3 regions of the Desulfitobacterium elongatum genome follow, and region 2 is predicted to be linked to each of the others. Evidence: riboswitches for the same ligand, from Rfam matches in the RefSeq annotation. Region 2 holds a riboswitch; each other region holds the start of a gene.
The links. A riboswitch is a leader RNA that binds a small molecule or an ion and turns the genes downstream of it on or off. The one in region 2 is predicted to bind cobalamin.
Positions count from the first base shown of each region.

Region 1: another riboswitch for cobalamin. It lies ahead of ACZ42W_RS18890 (alpha-ribazole kinase); the one in region 2 lies ahead of purF (amidophosphoribosyltransferase).
Region 3: another riboswitch for cobalamin. It lies ahead of cbiE (precorrin-6y C5,15-methyltransferase (decarboxylating) subunit CbiE); the one in region 2 lies ahead of purF (amidophosphoribosyltransferase).

Region 1 is NZ_AP038772.1:3,990,267-3,994,797, forward strand. Features, by position in the region: gene ACZ42W_RS18880 (ABC transporter ATP-binding protein) at 1-1,515, opposite strand, end outside; gene ACZ42W_RS18885 (ECF transporter S component) at 1,528-2,046, opposite strand; gene ACZ42W_RS18890 (alpha-ribazole kinase) at 2,105-2,848, opposite strand; cobalamin riboswitch at 2,945-3,124, opposite strand; gene ACZ42W_RS18895 (DUF401 family protein) at 3,251-4,456, opposite strand.
Region 2 is NZ_AP038772.1:2,917,388-2,921,918, reverse strand. Features, by position in the region: gene ACZ42W_RS13605 (ABC transporter ATP-binding protein) at 1-176, shown strand, start outside; gene ACZ42W_RS13600 (putative ABC transporter permease subunit) at 181-2,055, shown strand; partial or broken gene ACZ42W_RS13595 (methyl-accepting chemotaxis protein) at 2,170-2,275, shown strand; cobalamin riboswitch at 2,616-2,786, shown strand; gene purF (amidophosphoribosyltransferase) at 2,955-4,370, shown strand; gene thiC (phosphomethylpyrimidine synthase ThiC) at 4,401-4,531, shown strand, end outside.
Region 3 is NZ_AP038772.1:3,862,957-3,867,487, reverse strand. Features, by position in the region: gene ACZ42W_RS18350 (MGDG synthase family glycosyltransferase) at 1-280, shown strand, start outside; gene ACZ42W_RS18345 (hypothetical protein) at 346-738, shown strand; gene cbiD (cobalt-precorrin-5B (C(1))-methyltransferase CbiD) at 932-2,104, shown strand; cobalamin riboswitch at 2,205-2,382, shown strand; gene cbiE (precorrin-6y C5,15-methyltransferase (decarboxylating) subunit CbiE) at 2,553-3,776, shown strand; gene cobI (precorrin-2 C(20)-methyltransferase) at 3,792-4,511, shown strand.

The DNA.
Region 1 (4,531 bases), 1.1 Mb from region 2:
AATCGTTGTTCCCGTTCTATGGAGTTGTTGAAGCAACTCCATAATCTTTTGAACGCCCATCCAATCAAGGCCTGTCGTGGGTTCATCAATCACGAGAATCTTAGGAGTAAGTGCTAGAACAGAAGCAACCGCAATCAACTGACGTTCTCCCTTACCAAGTGTATAAGGATGAACCTCCCGAAATTTTTCTAGACCGGTTAACTCTAAGGCCTGAGTGATTCGATCCTTGATCTCCCTCGAATGAAAACCCGCATTTTTCAAACCAAACTCCAACTCTTTCTCAACTGAAACGGAAAAGATTTGGTGATCCGGGTTTTGAAACACATAGCCCACCGTTTGGGCAAGATGTGCAGTGTCATACTCCTTCGTGTTCATCCCCTTAATGATAACTTCTCCCTGTGTCGGCATGAGCAGCCCATTCAAATGTTTGGCTAAAGTGGTCTTCCCCGCTCCATTGGAACCGACCAGTGCGACGAATTCACCTTTTTGAATAACAAGATCAATCCCTTGTATCGCTATTTGTCCGGATTCATACTGGTGGACAAGTTGATTAACCTGAATGAACGGTGAACTCTGTGCTTGCTTTTCCACAGTCTTTTCTTGATCGTCTTCCCTTATCTCGATAGGCTTGGCCAATGGGTCCATTACGTTCCGCAACTTTTGTTTACTTGTTAAACTGCGAATCAGGGACTCAGCACTCGCAACGTCTAAAGGGATATCTTCAAATTCAATCCAGCCCCTTTGATAAAACTCCCAACCTAAAAGGCTTACCGGCAAGGGCTTTATCCCGAATTCCTGCAAAAAAGGAATATTGCGAAAAAGCTTTTCAGGAGCCCCTTGCCAAGCAATCTCCCCGTGATCAAGTACAACAAGTTCATCTGCTCTTTGAAGGATCTCTTCACTCGAATGTTCAATCACGAGAAGAGTCCGATCTTCTTCCCGACAGAGATCATCTAAGGCCCGATAGATTTCTACTCGCCCCTCAGGATCGAGTTCAGAGGTTGGCTCATCCAGAACCATAATTTCGGGCTCCATGGCTAGTACTCCAGCAATCACTAGCCTTTGTTTTTCTCCACCTGATAACTCAGCCGTGGAGCGCCCGTTATGTTCTCTCAATTGAACACTTTCTAGCGCTCGTTCAACTCTTCTATGAACCTCTTCAATCGGTACACCGAAATTTCGGGGTCCAAAAGCTACATCTTCTGCTACTGTTCTCCCAACAATCTGGCTTTCTGCTTCCTGAAGGACAAGTCCTACCTGCTTAGCCAATTCCTGCACTCGATACTTACTTGTCTCTTTACCAGCAACGATGACCTCTCCGATTAAATTCCCTTGCATAAGCTGTGGAATCAGTCCATTTAAACATAAACTTAACGTTGTTTTTCCTGCTCCTGTGCGACCCATTAAAACGACGAATTTCCCCTTCTCCACCGTTAAGTTGACCTGTTTCAAACTCTCAACCTCAGCGTGAGGATAGCGGTAAGAAACATTCTTTAATTCAACGACCTGCTCCACAGTTACACCCCTCTAAATCAATCGACTTCCCTTGAGAGCTTTATACGCTAACGCTGATACCACAATGTTGATGACTGAACCCACCAATAAGAAGGGCATTAACCCTAAAACGGCTCCCATACCACCCATAGGAAAAACCATAAACGCACCCGCCACGCCATTTAAGAGGGACGTCACGATCACCGCAGCAATTAAACCCATTTTCTTATTGACGAAGCGATAAATCAAGGCAAAGACAGCCATTTCTACAGCGATCACTAAATGCATAGGAATTCCAAGTGGGAAACCCACGACCGCTGAAGAAAGTAAATGACCGAGAGCAATGACTACGGCTCCTTCAAGTCCTCCAAAGGCTAATGCACTGAAAAAGCCCGGTGCAGAATCCAAGCCCACTGTCCCAACTGGACTCGGGATTTTAATCAAGGCACCCACTGCACTCAATGCAATAAAAACGGCCATGATTGCAATCCGTCTTATATTCAGGGCCGAGTTCTTGATGGTTTCTTCCTTTGAATTTGAACGGTTAATCATTATAAATTCCCCCTTAATTTTATTACTTCATCCTACTTGTACCCTTTAATTTTGAACCTTAAATAATCCCACCGAGCCTCCCAACCTTACAGATCGGAATCGTTCCAAAGTCGCCAAGTTGAATATTCTCAGGTGCCGTAAAAATAACACACGTTGATGGTCCTGCCGATTTTTCTAGATTAAGTTCGCATTTCGGTTCTCTCATAAATTCAACACCTACTATCGAAGCAATCGCATTGACTTCACCACGTATTCCTTGAGATCCCACTGGGATAATGTCATGAACCGCACGGTATCCTAGTAATTTTACAAGATGATCACCTTGGACAATTTCCGGATCATCTGGACTAAGGATCTCCGGCCCCACCTTAGGATGGCCCATACAAAAAATACCATCTCCAGGTTTAGATTGTCCGATTCTAAGCTTCGCTTTTTCACAAACCCCTACTACAGTAATCCCTAAGCCTGTTTGCTCTGTGAGCATATTCTTTTCTGTACTAATAGCCATAGGCATCGAAGCCAGATCCATAACCTTTAGCTCCTCTCTCACCCCCTTAAGTATTTCTTCACCTGCAGGCTTAGGCTCATTAGAAATCGCAATCGTGATCATCTGTGGAATCGCCCCAATGGAGAGTACTTCCAGCAAAGCGACTCGTGCAGTAAACCTCCCTGTTATGCTCCAAGGCACTTTGACTACATCGCGCTCCTTCATACCGATGGCACCACAAGAATCGCATGCTGCCACAAGGTATTGTGCCTCATTTAAGGAAACCACCTCAACATCTCGCCCATGATATCCCATTTCCCCCCTCCTTTCTTGCAAAAATAAAAAGTTCATAGTCATCTCGCTTCCTCCTCTCGGATAAAGCAAAAAGACCATGAACTTTACCATACTTCATGTGCTTCTAGATTATAGGCAGGTCTCCTGACTTAGAGTCATTGTCTCTTACATACCTTCCCAGTTACCCAGTGGCATCTCTGCATGAGACTCCTCTTTACAGTGGCGGGTCCGTCTGGGATTCACACCCAGTTCCCTATTCTCCCTCGCGTGAAGGGCACCTATAATCCATTTAATTGTTGAAATATTCTAATCCCATTCTAGACCAGATCAGATTAATGTCAAGCTTTTTTTGTATCTGTACGAAAATCGAGCGTCGCAAAACTACTTTTCAAAGAGTTGGTTATGTACATCATTTAATGAAACCTATTGAAATAAATATAAAAAGTAACAATATCCAGAAATAATTATTAAAAACATAACCATAATAGGAATAGTTCTTTTGACCAAGTCTAAAAATGATGTGTTGAAATGCACAGTTACTATTGCTAAACAAATATGAGTTGGAGAAATTTGCATCGCCATATATGTTAAACACATTAGCAATATCATTAGTGCTAAACCTCCATAAGGTATAGCTGCAAATGCTAAAGGCATGCTTATTGCTATAATTGCTTGTGAACCTGCAATCATAGTTCCAACTATGAAAATAAGGGAAAATATAACAACCGTTGGAACGGGCAACCCTCCAAATGCTTGTGGTAATTTATTTATTACACCTGTGTATGTTAAAACATCCTTAAACATCATAATAATCACAGTACTAATTAATAACTTGGATTCAAATGCGCTAATAAACATAGGCGCTACTTCCTTAAAAGAAAATTTATTGATTATGAAGCTCATTATAATGACTGGAATGACGCCTATGTAAACTTGGCATTTGAAAAAAAGTATAATTACGATTGTTAATGCAATTGTCCATAAACTACGTATCAAATTTTTAGCATCTTCCTTTTTGTCAATTGAATCTGGCAATCCCGTTTCTTTTGGTATCTTTCTCACATAGAACAAATATCCTAATAAGAATAAGATTAAAACCATTGGTAGCATACCCACTACAAAAGCAGTCATGTCAACACCTGATAATTGCAAAGCTAAAATAATCGATGAATAGGTAGGCAGAAAAGCTTCTGATATATGCCTGAAATAGCTAGTAATAAATGTTTTATCTTCCTGACTAATAAAATCTCCACCTGCATTATCCACAATTGGAGCTGCTATGATAATAGAACCTACTGATGGTAATAGCCCGATAATAAAAGGTGCAAGCATTGCATTAACTCTTCGACTATTAAACATTCCACTCAATGACTTTTCTGCTAGAAATAAATGATCCCTCTTTTCAAGCATTCTCTGCAAAAAAGTAATGGAATAGAACGATAAAACCAAAGAGATTGTTACTTGACTAATGCTCGAAAGACCCATTATTTTCAAAGTTTGTATAATACCCACATTAAAAAATATACTTATTCCTATGATACCAACTAAAATTGAAATATATAGTGGCTTTTTAAATTTCATTGCCACAATAATCATAATAAATACCAATAAAATTTTTATTAAATCCATAGGTACTTCTCCTCGTCAAAATACAGTTTATTGTTCTAAAGATTATTTAGTCACACAATTTTCCTGACCCATACC
Region 2 (4,531 bases):
AAAGAATGTGCCACCGTGTCGCTATTCTCAAAGAAGGACAGCTGATTGCTCAGGGTAGTCCTGAGGAACTGCGTCAGAAGGTTGGGCACGGTGGAGAAAGCTTGGAAGATATCTTCCTGGAACTCACAGGCGGTCACGAAAATGCCGAGTTAATCAATAGTCTGGGGGAGGGATAAACCCGTGCACATCATTTTACCTCCTCCCCTTACTGATCCACCGCAGGAACAATCCTTTGTCCAAGATTTTAAGTTGTTACTGAGAAACCAACTGCGAGTAGCTTGGAATAAGATGAGACATCGGCCGAAGGGTGCGTTAATCGGAATGGTAGTCCTTTTGTTGGGATTGCTCTCCCTCTTAGTTTCCTTAGGCTTTTCTGCCTATGGGTCTTTGAAAACGATGTCACCCCAAACGGTCCAAGGGTTCCTTTCCCTGTTATTCATGGGTGGCTTGATCAGCCAGATCATTTTTGGCATTACGGCAGCCTTTGCTGCCCTTTATATGTCCGAGGATTTAGAGCTTCTATTCATGGCACCCGTCCCCCTCAAGGTCGTTTTTGCCGTAAAATCTCTGTCAGTGATCGGAAGTAACGTATTGACAGCACTTTTATTTGTCTTCTTACCGGGAGTTTTTTGTGGGCTATTTTTTCAAGCGGGAGCCACCTTCTACCTTTTGGTTTTCTTGGTGGGTCTTGGGCTATTGGCGATAGGTACCGCTGTAGCTGAACTCCTCAACCTGCTGGTGATGCGTCTTGTCCCGCCACATCGGAGTAAGGAAGCCGTTGGCTTTATCGGGGCTTTGGCAGGCATTCTGATTGCCTTGGTTTTTCAGCTTCCGAGCATGGTGATAAATAATGAAGATAAGTTAAACATAGGCGTTTGGCTAGCAGGCCAAGAACAGATGCTCAAAGTGATGGACTTCTTCCCCTGGGGATGGGGCTCAGAAGCTTTAATTGCAGGGATTTCAGGGAACTTCCTCGCCGGACTTGGCTGGAGCCTCTTGATCTTCTTCGTGGGCGCTTTCCTGTTTATGATGGCTTTCAAGCTTGTTGAACGGGGATTCCGCCAGGGCTTCATATCACTGAGTCAAGGAGAAGGGGGTAGACGTCGTAAAAAACGGGTTACCGTCGTGCAAGGGGAAGAGCATCGCCTGCAGGGAAAGGCTTTATCTTCACTATTTAAGGAAGAGGTCATCGGTGTAGGCTCTCCTTGGCTGGGAATGTGGGCAGTGGCTAAGAAAGATTTACTTTATATGAAGCGTGACACCCGGGAATGGTTTGGCTATTTGACGCCCTTGATTATCATGCTCTTCTTTGTGGCCCAATTCATGTTTTCCCATGCCGATTCAAGCCGCACTTCCTTAATAACCGTATTGATTATGTACACCGTCATGTTCAGCGGTAACATGGCTTTGCAATCATTCGGTCGCGAAGGAGAATCTGACTGGCTATTAAATAGCGTTCCCCTTGCGGGATGGCCAGTGGTCTGGGGGAAATTGCTAGCAGCCGTTCTTCCGACGTTGTTATTAATGGAAGTCTTGTTAGTCGGGACATCCTATGCAATCGGTATGTCTACTACCTTGATTTTTGCTCTGGCGATAGGGGCGGTGCTTCTCTCCCTGGGGTCAAGCGCGATCGGACTCTTTTACTCCATTAATAACTGCCGCTATAATCCAGACACTCCCCAACAGCGTATTTCACCCGGAGCTTCCCTATTTATGTATCTTATTAACTTGTTTTTTATCCTCTTATTAGCAGTGGGCATCGTCTATCTTTTTCGACCGGCAGAGCTGGTCTCTCTTCTTCAGGAACTCCCGCCGATAACCTTCGAAGGTGGGTTTCTGTCAGCTATCCTTTATGTTTTGTATCTCTTGAGCCGACCCTTGTTGTGGCCGACAACGTTACGGATTCTGATGGGAACCATCGTGACTGGCGGCGTATGGGCAGTGATGTTTCTTGGATTTATGGCCGCTACAGTTCGGCAGAGCCGAAAAGGCTTCCGAGTAGAAATCGTCACAGGTCGAAAGAAGAAGCTCGGGAAAAGACGAGTGAGTAAATAAACGTAGTGTGAGTTTAGTAAACGTATGTGTGTGAGTCAGTAAACGTATAAGGATAAGATTAAGATTAAGCGGGCGTACAGCCCGCTTATCATTTTTCCAGTACCTCAAAGAGACTCTGGTATCGCCGAGCAAACGAATTTACTGGCTTTGAATGCAGCCATCGAAGCGGCACGGGCAGGAGAACAGGGACGTGGCTTTGCCGTCGTCGCTGAAGCGGTTGAAAAAATGAATACTGGAGAAAAGCAAGTGACACAGGGTAAGGAAATGTCCCATAAAGTCGAATCAGAATTTGAGACCCTTGAGCAATCCGTAATAGAGCTTGATGCCATCATGGATACGATCGCTTTATCTGCTCAAGAAGAATCGATGTCTGTAGAACAAGTCGCCACTTTAAGAAAAGAGTTTTAGGATAGGTTGACTCTATAGTGGAAAACGGAAAAGGCTTAGGAGTGCATATGACGCATGCTTAAGCCTTTTGTGGTTTTAGGATATAAATTATAGGTAAATTATATAAGAATAGTCTTGACAAGTCTGAAAAATGAGAATATTATCTAAAGTAAATTCACTATATTTTTACAGGTGCCCGAGAGGGAGAATAGGGAACCGGGTGGAATTCCCGGACGGACCCGCCACTGTAAAGGGGAGCCTTTGCCATTTCCACTTTGTAAGAAGGAAGGAGGCAAAAGGCCGTGAACCTGAGTCAGGAGACCTGCCTGTAAAATTGAACTGTCGGCTTCGCGTATAAGTCGGCTTGAGTGAGGATGATGGAAAAATCCGCACCCTATTAGGGTTGCGGATTTTTTTGTTATCTATTTTTTCATTAGCCTCTGGTCATTAATCGAAAAATGTTCCTCGTTCAATTTAGGTGATAAACGAAGTCACAAGGGAGGGAAGAAAAAATGTACCTTGATGAATCTAATGATAAGCCCCGAGATGAATGTGGTGTATTCGGTATCTATTCTCCTGGTGATGAGGTAGGCTTTAAAACCTATTTTGGTTTAAACGCTCTACAACACCGAGGAGAGGAAAGTGCAGGCATAGCCATCTCCGATGGGACGGAAATTCATTTACACAAAAAAATGGGGCTAGTAACAGACGTTTTTAATGAAAATCTTTTAAGCACCTTAAAAGGGGGCATAGCGATTGGTCATGTCAGGTATTCCACCTCAGGCGATAGTTCAGAGGTCAATGCTCAACCTTTATTGTACAGGAATTATAGGGGGAGTGTGGCTCTCGCTCATAACGGCAACTTAACCAATGTCTCTCTATTGAAAAAGAGATTGGAACCGACTCGTTTATCTAAGGAAATCAGTACCGATAGTGAAATATTTTTTGGATTTATGGCTAAGTACAGACAACTTCCCTTAGAGAAGATCCTAGAACTCTGTATGAGTGAAATCTCCGGTTCGTTTTCTCTAGTCGTGATGACAAAAAACAGTCTCATCGGCCTGCGGGATCCATACGGAATGCGGCCCCTCTGCCTTGGAAAATTAAAAGGAACGAAATCAGGCTATGTACTTGCTTCTGAAACCTGTGCCGTCGAAACTGTGGGCGGAGAATTTATCAGGGAAATTGAACCCGGGGAGATCGTGATTATAGACAAAAATGGAATTCATTCTATACCTACGCGCTCTAGCTCGGGTAACCGCCACCTCTGTATTTTTGAATATATCTACCTTTCTCGCTCCGACAGCGTAATTGACGGTAGAACTGTCAATTTAGTTCGTCGGGATTTTGGCAGGGAACTGGCTAAAGAATTTCCGGTGGAGGGGGACGTGGTAATTTCTGTCCCAGATTCTGGAATGGCCGTGGCGATGGGATATGCTGAAGAGCGCGGTCTGCCTTTCCGGGAAGGTTTGATCAGAAATCGCTATATGGGCAGGACCTTTATAAGGCCTGGGCAAAAAAACCGGGAGCAAGCTGTCAGAATGAAATTTAATACTATCGATGAGATACTTCAGGGTCAACGGGTAGTGATTGTAGACGATTCACTTGTGAGGGGAACTACCAGTAGTCACATCATCCGTATACTACGGGAGGCAGGGGCAAAAGAAGTCCATTTTTTAGTGGCTTCTCCACCCCTATGCTATCCCTGTTATTACGGAATCGATATTTCATCCTCTGGAGAACTCGTCGCTGCTCGCAGGTCTATCGAAGAGATTAGACTTCATATCGGGGCAGATAGTCTTCATTATCTCGATTTAGAACGAATGCTTCGAGTATTGAAGCGACCCCACGATTTTTGCACAGCCTGTTTTGACGGTGTTTACCCTGTGCAACTTTTGGGAACCGATTCAAAGGTTTCCATAATATAAGAAATAATTAAATCAAAGAGGAGGACAATTATGAGTTTATTGACTAGCGCTTTAAAGGGAATCATTACACCTGAAATGGAACAGGTGGCGTCTAGGGAAGGAGTCTCACCGGAATTTATTCGGCAAGGAGTTGCTGAGGGTACGATTGTTATTCCCGGTAA
Region 3 (4,531 bases), 950 kb from region 2:
GCCGGGCGGGATTACGACCTCTGAAACTCTTGCCAAAGGGTTACCCATGATTATGATTGACCAACTGCCTGGCGTGGAGGATCGTAATGTAGAGTTTTTATTGAATAATGGCGCTGCTCTCTTCGCTACAAGGACCTTCTCGATTGATGAAGCCTTGCATCTTCTACTGGAAGATCCTCAGCGGCAACAAAATATCCAGATGAGTATCAAGAGATTAGCAAAGCCTAACTCTACGAAGAACCTCTGTGATTTTTTGATCCGAGAAATCTCCCATTGCTGACTTCCTTATAAGTATTTTGAACAATTGGTTCGAGAAAAGAGAAAAAAAGTGAGAAGGTGGTTCAAATGAATTGGCTTAGAAAACTTATGGCAGGTAGATATGGTATAGACCAATTATCGATTACGTTGCTCATAGCCTATTTACCGTTATCTCTCATAGCGCAACTCTCAAGAATTCAGTTTCTTCAAATTGTCGCTATAGCTCCGCTCGTGTTGTGTTACTTTAGAATCTTTTCTCGCAATATGGCAAAGCGCCAAGAAGAAAACCGCAAGTTTTTAGTTTGGTGGTATCCGATTCAGAACTGGTTTAACCGCAAAATTCATCGGATAAAGGACAGGAAAATCCACGGCTACTTCAAATGTCCTCATTGCAAACAAACGGTACGCGTTCCAAAAGGTAAAGGGAAAATACGTATCACTTGCCCAAAGTGCAAAGTGGAGTTTATCAAAAAGACCTAAAGCCAGGGGGACGTTTCGCTTGCCACGTATAGAATGAGTGGAATGGATCCGACATGGTAAATTAAGTGTTCTCTTTCCATTGTTCTCCCTTGAAGGGTAAAAATTATCACTAAGAAGGGTATTGTGGATTCTTGCCGAAATATCTTGAGCAAACTAGAGATTGAGAAATACAGATTAGAGGATGGTAGACGACATGGGGGAATCGCGAAAAGACCGGCATTCTTGGAAGTCAGGGTTCACGACAGGAAGTTGCGCAGCAGGTGCAGCTAAGGCAGCATGTCTCCTGATTAAAGATAATTGGCAGGGCTCCGAAGTAGATATTCCTCTGCCAGGTGGACAACGGCTTACTCTCATAATAAAAAGTTGTGAGAAGATAGATGGGGATGTTTCACGCGTTGGAATTATTAAAGATGCTGGAGATGATCCGGATATCACGCATGGTTTAGAGATTCAGGCGTCTGTCAAAGTGTTATCGAATTGTGGAAATGTCGTTATCCGTGGTGGACAGGGGGTTGGGGTTGTAACCAAGAAGGGACTTCAGGTTCCGGTTGGAGAAAGTGCAATCAATCCTGTTCCGCGTCAGATGATTCGGGACGCAGTTCGGGAGGTTTTTTCGAAGGAAGCGGTCGAGGTTGTAATTGAAGTTCCGAGAGGAGAAGAAATTGCTCAGAAGACACTCAACCCTCGCTTAGGAATCGTCGGAGGGATCTCTATTTTAGGAACCACAGGAATCGTCCGCCCTATGTCCGAAGAGGCCTTCAAGACCTCGATATTGCCAGAACTTGATCAAGCAGTTGCTTATGGTCATCGAGCGATCATATTAACCCCGGGACACTATGGATTTAGGGCTGCGACAGAGAAATTGCTAGTCCCTGCCGAAGCAATTGTTCAGATGAGCAATTTTGTGGGCTTTTTATTAGAAGAAGCAGCCTTTCGTAAGATAGAGAAAGTTATATTGTTTGGTCATATTGGGAAGTTGATTAAGGTTGCTGGTGGAATATTCCATACTCATACTCATGTGGCCGATGCTCGAATGGAAATTCTTCTGGCCCATGCTGCTTTAGCTGGAGTATCCGTTGAGAGGTTAAAAGAGCTTGCCGAGCTTCCGACAACGGAAGGTGCGGCAAAGGAATTATTAGCGGAGGGATGGGAAGCTTTGCTTTTTGAATTGGCCCATCGCGCCAGCTTGAGAGCCATGGATCATGTACACGGGCAAATACAAATTGGGACGGTGTTTACTCTGCTTAATGGTGAGATGGTCGCATGGGATGAACAAGCTGAGAGAACCATTAAAGAGTTTTGGGATTGGCCAGAAGGTTTAAAAGATTTCCACAATTTAAAATTAACCTTGAGAAGGATTTTCTAGAAAATTAGAGAATAAATACTTAAGATAAAGTATATGCTTACCTCAGAAGCAAAGTCGGATTTCTGAACTAAATTCCACAGAGAGTTGCCAACTTGAAAGCTGAATAGAAGATGTTCAAGGTTCCTCGTTTGAGGATGAAAAGGGAAGCCGGTGAAAATCCGGTGCGGTCCCGCCACTGTGAACCAAGAGTTCCTTTCAGTAACCCACTGGATAAAACCGGGAAGGGGAGAGGAATGATGATTGGAAGCCAGGAGACCTGCCTTGATTATTCACTTAACCTACGAGCGATAGGTGTGATGTGTTTTTTCGGAATATCCGAATAAAGACATAAAAGAGCCGCTCAGGCTCTTTTTTTATCTTCCATCTTAATCCAAAATAGTTCTTTAAAGTATATTCTGGGGAATGTCAGCTATGACGTCGTCTAGGTCAGAGAAGGTAGGTGAATAAGATGATACAAATTTTGGGGATTGGTCCTGGGAACTCAGAATGGCTGCCTTCCGCAATCGAAGAAGAGGTAGCTCAATGTAATGTTTTGCTGGGTGGAGCTCGTGCCCTTGAACTATTTCCGACGTTCTCGGGAGAACGATTTCGGGTCGATCGGGATTTACAGTTGGCGATTCAAACCATTCAGCAGGCGTTGAATCTGAAAAAACAAGTCGGAGTCCTCGTTTCGGGGGATCCGGGGTTCTATAGTTTACTTCCCTTGATCCGAAAGAAATTTCCTGAAGAGATAATCAAAGTTTTTCCTGGAATTAGTTCCTTACAATTTGCTTTCGCTCGGGCAGGAGTCCCTTGGCAAGAGGCAGAGCTCATGAGTGTCCATGGTCGGAGTATTGAAAGTTTGCCCCTTAATGTATGTAAACCTTTAGGAATTCTTACAGGTGGGGATAATACTCCTCAAAGAATTGCTGCATATTATAAATCTTATGGTTTCAATCCTCAGATTTCCATCGGGAACTCTTTAAGCTATCCAGATGAAGAATGGGTCGATACGGATACTAATGAACTGATCGACTCAGTAACAAATTATCCCAACGCTGTGATGATAATCTATCCGGAAAACTCCCAGTATGGAAGGACTCGACAAGAGGTCCAGCTTCAAAGTGGCTTTGGTATCTCGGATGAAGAATTTATCAGGGGAAAAGTCCCCATGACGAAAAGTGAAATTCGAGTTCAAGTTCTTTCAAAGGCTAAGATCTCAGGGAAGGATCGGGTTCTTGATGTCGGAGCAGGAACGGGGAGCCTTAGTATTGAAGCAGCACTGTTAGCTCAGCGAGGATGTGTGTTCGCGGTTGAAGAGGATCCTGAGGCTCAAGAACTTATACTTAAGAATCAGGAAAAATTTCAAGTGTCTAATCTTCGACTAATTCGTGGAACTGCCCCCGAAGCCTTATCGGGTATCCCTCCTATGGATGTTTGTCTCATTGGGGGAAGTCATGGTCAAGTCGAGGAGATTCTGAGGCAAGCGCCTCTACTACCTGGGGGACGAGTGGTCATCACTGCAGTTACCTTGGAGACCGTAGCCAAAGGCATAGAGGCATTAAGAACACTTGATTATCAGGAAATTGATGTAATTTCTATACAAGCGGTGCGTTGGAAAGGAATCAAAGATTTTCATCTGGCCCAGGCACTTAATCCAGTCTTTATCTTGTCAGCACAGAAGGGGTTATAAGAAGGAGGTAAATCATTGAACTCTGATAATAGGGAAGAGCAAAAAGTAAGTGCAGCTAAATTCTACGGAGTCGGAGTGGGACCGGGGGATCCAAAGCTTATCACCTTGAGAGCGGTCGAAGTTCTCCAAGAAATCGAGGTCATCGCTATACCTAAATCTAAAATGGAGCGTGAAAGTATCGCCTGGGAGATAGCAAAGACCCATTGTCCAAGTGGGGTCAGGATTATGGAAATGGAAATGCCGATGACTTCAGACGAGAGCATTCTCCGTGCTGCCTGGCAGAGTGCAGCAGATAAAATACAGGATGAGATGCAAAAGGGTAATTCAGTTGCATTTCTCACCTTAGGAGATCCATCCTTATATAGTACGTACAGCTATCTTCTTACTATCCTTGAACATGTTTTATCTCCTGAGCAGATTGAGACGATTCCGGGAATCACAGCTATGGCAGCAGCGGCAGCACGTGTCAATTGGCCGTTGGCGACAGGGGATGAACCCTTGGTCATCCTACCGGGAATCGAAGGGTTAGAGGAGTATGAGAAATACCCCAATCTCGTCCTTATGAAAGTATCTCGAAATCTTCCGGAAGTATTGAAGCGTATCCAGACGACAGGTGCACAAGCAGTTTTAGCAACACGTGTGGGTCAGGCTGGAGAGAATATTCGGGTGTTGGACGCTCAGGAAGAGTTGGAAAAGGTCGATTACTTAAGCATAGTTCTTTTGAAGCAGAAGTAGATCTAAATAAGAAACTAGAA